2 regions of the Lactimicrobium sp. genome follow, and region 1 is predicted to be linked to the other one. Evidence: riboswitches for the same ligand, from Rfam matches in the RefSeq annotation. Region 1 holds a riboswitch; the other holds the start of a gene.
What was found. A riboswitch is a leader RNA that binds a small molecule or an ion and turns the genes downstream of it on or off. The one in region 1 is predicted to bind thiamine pyrophosphate.

Region 1 (3,192 bases):
TTCAACCTTCTTGCCCATGGTGGACGCAAGCTCCTTGAAGGAGACAACGCCATTGACGGGAAATTCAAACCGATTGATGGACAGCACAATGGAGCCAATGCCCTTGGCTTTCTGGATGAAGCCATCCTGGGCAAGAAGAGATAAGGCTTTGCGGATGGTATCACGCGATGCCCCATATACTTCCATGAGTTCGTGCTCACCAGGCAGCCGTGATCCGGCAGAATAAGTTCCATCCTCAATCTGTGCCCGTATTCTGTTTTCAATCTCCTGATATTTTGACATGTATTCTGCTCCGGGTTTCATTATACATGGCAGAATCTGTGGATGTTATAGCAGAATTGAGACAGGTGCTGTTTCCAAAGGCAGATCTGCGCTGAGCACATGTATTTTATTCACCAGCCAGAATGTGCTCTGGCACACTTGTCTGCAGTATTGTCTTTACCTATAGATGTAAGTATATATTCCGTTCAGAATGATATTGCCATAGAGTTCCTTAAACTGTGTCTCTTCCATATTCACGCTGCCGTTGAGCCAGAGCCGGAGAAGATTGAAGATGCTGTTCATTGTATGATTGAAGATCACTTCCAGCTGGGCATCTGTCAGATGGCTCTTTGCTTTCCATTGGGGCATCGCTGCCTCTTTCTCCTTCAAGGAGAAGGACAAAGAACTCCTGAAATATTATGAAACACAGGTTGAGAAGAATCATATTGATATCAGGTTCCATACGGAGGTAAAAAGTCTTGATGATGTTGAGACGGATGAGTATGTGATTGCTGCAGGCTCAATGGGACCTAACCGTCTTCATCTGCCTGGAAGTGAACGTTTTCTGACTGCTCAGGAATATATCAGTAATGGCTGTAAAGATGGTGAAAATGTCGTGATTATCGGCGGCGGACTCACTGGCTGTGAGATGGCGTATGAGATTGCCAAGAGTGGCAGAAAGCCTGTTATTGTAGAAGTGAAAGATGATATTCTGATTGCACCTGGAAGCTGTATGGCAAATACAAGCTTCCTGAGAGATGCCTTCGAATATTACAATGTTCCCATCTATACTTCTGCCAGGACCGTCAGTGCAGATGAAAATAGTCTCACGATCCTGGATGAAACAGGAAAAGAAGTCCGGCTGCCAGCAGATGTGATTGTACAAAGCATTGGCTTTAAGCGTGGTCTTCCGTTTGATGTTCCGGAAAACGCAGATCATGTACATGTTATTGGTGACTCTGCAAAGATCTCCAACCTGCTGAATGCAGTTCATTCCGCATATAACCTTGCCATGCAGATCTGACAGGCAGAACAAATTAACTGTTCTAATATGCAAAGAGCAGGCCTGTCAGCATCGGGCGTTAACAGCTGATGGCATGATGTTGACACATCAGCGTGGGATTATTAAAATAACCACTGTGCTTCAATCAATAGTTTCCGGGGTGCCTTGTGGCTGAGATGATACCCGTTTACCTGATCTGTGTAATGACAGCGTAGGGAGAAAACGAGATTATTTTGTAATGATGGCCTCCGGTAAAGGAGGTCTTTTTTGATGAGTGAAGTAACGAAGCCATATGTGACATATGGCAATAAGACTGCCTGCAGTACAGGTGGTTCGGACTGTGGATGCGGCAGTGCTTCTTCTCCTACATCTTTGAAGGTGAATGGATGCCGTTTTACGCTGAATATCATGAGTGATGATTTCATCAATATCATTCTTGATTCGCTTAAGAAGACAAAGACAGACAAGGTATGGCAGATGACAGATGAGCTTTCGACGGTTTACCGGGGAAAGCAGGTTCATGTGATGGACTCTGTAAAGGCATGCTTTATCAATGCCTTCAAACCTGGCGTGCACATGACATCGGAGATGACTTTTTCAAGAGGCTGCCCGGGTGATGTTGATGCGGATTCGTTCATGAATGTGGATGATGTACCGGTGAATGAACCGCTGATCAAAGATGTCCATTTCCCGGTAATGTGCAAGATTGCCTTTTATCCGATGGGTATCCCAGATTATATGAGGCATATTGCCACAATTGTGAATCATGCGATTGATCTTGGCATTTATGAAAGAAGTTCTCATTACTGCACGATTCTGAAGGGGGATGTGCAGGACATCTTTGCTTACTTTAACTATGTGAATACGTATGGTGCAGAGCATCTGAGTCACTACATTCTGGAGGCTACTGTGGCGGCAAATATTCCGGAAGAAGAGAAATAAACAGGCTGGATGGAGATGGAAATTATGGGGAACAATAATAGCTGGAAGCTGAAGGATGTATTACTGATTGCAATTTGTGCAGTTTTGTTTGGCGTGATTTATATGGGATGTACATATGCCGGCGGTATTCTGTATGGTCTGCTGACACCAGCTGGTATGGGATCACTTGGCTATGAGCCGTTCTATGGTATTTACTTCATGGCAGGGGCCTTTGGCATCTATGTCATGCGCAAGCCTGGCACTGGCATTGTGGCAGAACTGCTGGCGGCCATCATGGAATGCCTGATGGGAAACTACTTTGGTCCGATTATTATTCTGTCCGGACTGGTTCAGGGGTTTGGCTTTGAGCTGCTGATCATGCTGCGGAAGTACAAACACTATGACAGAGGCACAATGTGTCTGTCTGCTGTGATCTGCTCCTTCTTTACCATGGGATATAATCTTCTGATCAGCGGCTATAACAAGATTGCCGTGCCGGTATTGTTAATCATGATGGTGGTCAGAGTCATCAGTGCAGTTGTGTTTGATGGTCTTCTGACTCCGGCGCTTGGCGATGCCCTTGTCAAGGCTGGCGTATTGAAGGGATACAAGGCGGCTGAGGGAGTATCCGAAGATCTTGAAGACTGATTCTCATGTAATAGAGGATGTGCCGGTACTTGAACTGAAGAATGTTGTGTTCCGCTATTTCAAAGACGGAAAGCGGAATATTCTGGACCACACTTCATTTGTGATCCACAAAGGCATCAGTGTGATCACCGGTGCCAGCGGCAGTGGAAAAAGTACGCTGGCAGCCGTTGCTTCCGGGCTCTATCCGGAAAATGGCGGATATCTTGCATCTGGTGATATTTTCCTGTATGGCCAGAATCTTCGAAGACTGAATGCACAGAAGCGGGCATCGTATCTCACGGTTCTGTTTCAGAATCCTCAACTGCAGTTCTGTATGGATACACTGCGTCATGAGATGGAATTCTGTCTGGAAAACATCT
Region 2 (3,192 bases), on a different contig from region 1:
TATAACAATGCGGCAGTTGGTTCGGAAATTGCCAAGGAGTACAGTAAACTCTGATGTCATATGCGCCGGACCATATTGTCAATGACCCCGTAACCAGGGAAACACTGACAGCCGGGCTGAAAAAGCTTGGCCTGCGGGACGGCATGATTGTGGAAGTGCATGCCCGTCTGTCATCTTTTGACTGTGTGATTGGCGGGGCAAGGACGGTTGTGGATGCATTAATGGATATTGCTGGTGAAAACGGAACGATTGTCATGCCGGTGAACTGCCATGACAATGCGGAGCCTTCCACCTGGAAGCATCCGGTGATTCAGCCGCAGGCCTATGCATCTGTGCGCAGCGCAATCCCGCCGTATGATCCCCAGCTGAGTGATATTCCTGATATGGGTGAGGTGGCAGAGAATTTCCGCCGCCGCAAAGGTGTGATCTTTTCACAGCATCCACGTGTTTCCTATGCGGCATGGGGCAGATATGCCAAACTGCTGTGCAACCGGCAGTCTCTGCATTTTCCTCTTGCTGAGGAGAGCCCGGCAGCCCGTATGTATGAGATGAAGGGCTTTGTGCTGCTGATGGGATGTGATTTTGACAGTGCTACGAGCATGCATCTGGCGGAATACCGCACAGATGACAGGCCGATCCGCATTGAAGGCTGCTGCATGCAGACAGATCAGGGACCACAGTGGAAGAATTATCTGGATCTTGATCTGGACAGCAGTGACTTCACACGGGTGCGCAGTGAACTGGTCAAAAAAAAGGCGGTCCGCGAAACAGTGATCGGCGGATCTCGCATTCAGTTTTTCCCACTGGCATATGCCGTGGATGAGGCAACACGCTACTTTGAATCCAATTCGGTATTTGAACTGTACCGGTAATCAGATTTTCCAGGAATGTTTGAGGTATGCTGCAGAAATTTCTGCGGCTGCTTCAAGCATTTCTTTTTCTTCGGTCTCACGGAATCTGTCCTTTACAGGAGCATCCAGATCAATTTCCATGATGACTTCGCCATTGACAATGACCGGAACGCATAATTCACTGCGGCTGTCACTGTCACAGGCAATGTGGCCATGGAAGGACAGTACATCCGCAATCCGCTGCGGCTTTTTTGTCTGCCAGCAGGTGCCGCATACACCTTTGCTATAACCAATATGTGTGCAGGCAGTTTTTCCCTGGAAGGGACCAAGGACAAGTTCACCGTTCTTTACAAAATAGAAACCTGCCCAGTTGAGATTGGCATAGTTCATATTGATGCAGGCAGAAACATTGCTCAGTGCAGCAATCATATCAGGTTCTTCCAGCAGGGCTGCGATCTGCTGGCTGATCAGACTTTTGTTTTCCATGTTTAACATCTTAGCACACTATCCTGTGATAGAATGATTTTGTGAACAGGGGTGCATTTGCTGAGAATTACCCTTATCACCTGATCTAGGTAATACTAGCGTAGGGAGTTCCAATCACTCTTTGCGCCTTCAGAAACGGGGGTGTTTTTTTATGAAGAACAACAAGATCAGAATTATTTCGTACATGGCATTATATGCAGCACTGTATGTCGTCCTGAAATTTGCAGGAGAGTACATTCCATTCCTGAAGATGCCGCAGGGAGGCTCAATTGAGATTGAACTGGCTGCGGTATTCATTGCCTCGTACCACATGGGCTGGAAGTATGGCATTCTGACTGCGATGATCGGCTTTCTGCTGACATTCATCTGCGGCTTCCCGATCTACTGGCTGAATCTTGGCCAGTTTATGCTCGATTATATCCTGCCGCTGCTGTTTGTCGGTGCGGCCAGTCTGCTTGGCCGCAATGGTTCCGTGCGTCAGGTCATCGGCATCTCACTGGCAATGATTCTCAAATATGTCAGTCAGCTGTTATCCGGTGTGTACTACTGGCCGCCGGAGGGCAGTGTTGCCGGCAGTAAGGCAGCCTGGGTATATTCTGCCGGATATAACCTCTGGTACAATCTTGCTACACTGGTTGTATGCATCATTCTTGTGCCGCTGCTGCTGAAAAGACTCGAGAAAACAAGTGCCTGGAAGCAGTTTGCCAGGTAATAGAAAGAGCAGAAACATATATGAGTGGGTGAGAATGCAATCATCCACTTTTTATTTTGGTCAGGGACGAGTAGAATAACAAATGCTATGTCAAAAGTATTAATCCCACATCCTGGACAAATGGTATATATCCAGTCTTTCAAGCATGATGGCAGCCTGCACCGCACATGGTGCAAGGGCTTTGTGCTGGAAGCTGATAAAAAACATATCGTTGCCGTAACCAACCGTGCCTGGGTCATTGAAGCGGATGGAAGACGCTGGCTGACAAGAGAACCAGCGATCTGCTTTTTCTATGATGACCGCTGGTGGAATATTATTTCTATGATCCGTCATTCCGGTGTGTACTACTACTGCAATCTCGCTTCCCCAAGTGTGTATGATGGCGAGGCGGTCAAGAATATTGACTATGATCTGGATGTCAAGCTGTATCCGGATGGCGGCTATCAGATTCTTGATGAAGATGAATTCGCGCAGCACGCCAGGCAGATGCATTATCCGGAAGAAGTGAAAAAGATTGTAGAGAACCAGATGCAGATGTTGATCCACGCAATGGAAAAGGGCGAGGATCCGTTTAACCAGTCATGTATTGATTACTATTACAGCAAATATCTGCATATGAACAGATAATGAAATGATGCCGCTATGCGGTATTTTTTGTATGTTTCAATATCACACGATAATAAAAATCAGTTGACAGATAGGAGGGAAAAAGGGTAAGATCATGAAGCTTCTTCAGAAGGGATTCAGGAATCAGGAAATGATCATGGATCAGCAGTCATAAACTTCGAAAAAAAGTTGTTGACAAAATAAACTGAAGAGGTAAGATAAACAAGCTGTTTCCGAGAAGGGAAGAGCGCAGATCTTTGAAAACTGAACAGAAAGATTAGAACACAAACAACGTCAATGAGTTTATAAGAAATCCTGATTGTAAGAATCAGGTGAGCACAAGTCAAATGAAGAGTTTGATCCTGGCTCAGGATAAACGCTGGCGGCGTGCCTAATACATGCAAGTCGAACGAGGAAGATCCAGCTTGCTGGGTTGACCGAGTGGCGAACGGGTGAGTAATACATAAGCAACCTGCCCACGGAGACCGGGATAATCTCTGGAAACGGGGACTAAAACCGGATAGGCAATAGAGAGGC

Region 2: it holds a riboswitch for thiamine pyrophosphate, as region 1 does, so the genes downstream of both, SOI44_RS08665 (ECF transporter S component) here and SOI44_RS10200 (YkoF family thiamine/hydroxymethylpyrimidine-binding protein) in region 1, are expected to answer to the same signal.

The regions. Positions count from the first base shown of each region.
Region 1 is NZ_JAZHUW010000056.1:4,682-7,873, forward strand. Features, by position in the region: gene treR (trehalose operon repressor) at 1-282, opposite strand, end outside; gene SOI44_RS10190 (hypothetical protein) at 439-630, opposite strand; gene SOI44_RS10195 (NAD(P)/FAD-dependent oxidoreductase) at 572-1,285, shown strand; TPP riboswitch at 1,411-1,499, shown strand; gene SOI44_RS10200 (YkoF family thiamine/hydroxymethylpyrimidine-binding protein) at 1,535-2,206, shown strand; gene SOI44_RS10205 (ECF transporter S component) at 2,231-2,833, shown strand; gene SOI44_RS10210 (ABC transporter ATP-binding protein) at 2,823-3,192, shown strand, end outside.
Region 2 is NZ_JAZHUW010000036.1:17,704-20,895, forward strand. Features, by position in the region: gene SOI44_RS08650 (pseudouridine-5'-phosphate glycosidase) at 1-54, shown strand, start outside; gene SOI44_RS08655 (aminoglycoside N(3)-acetyltransferase) at 54-872, shown strand; gene SOI44_RS08660 (GAF domain-containing protein) at 873-1,337, opposite strand; TPP riboswitch at 1,375-1,461, shown strand; gene SOI44_RS08665 (ECF transporter S component) at 1,489-2,049, shown strand; gene SOI44_RS08670 (DUF402 domain-containing protein) at 2,137-2,676, shown strand; partial or broken rRNA gene SOI44_RS08675 (16S ribosomal RNA) at 3,000-3,192, shown strand, end outside.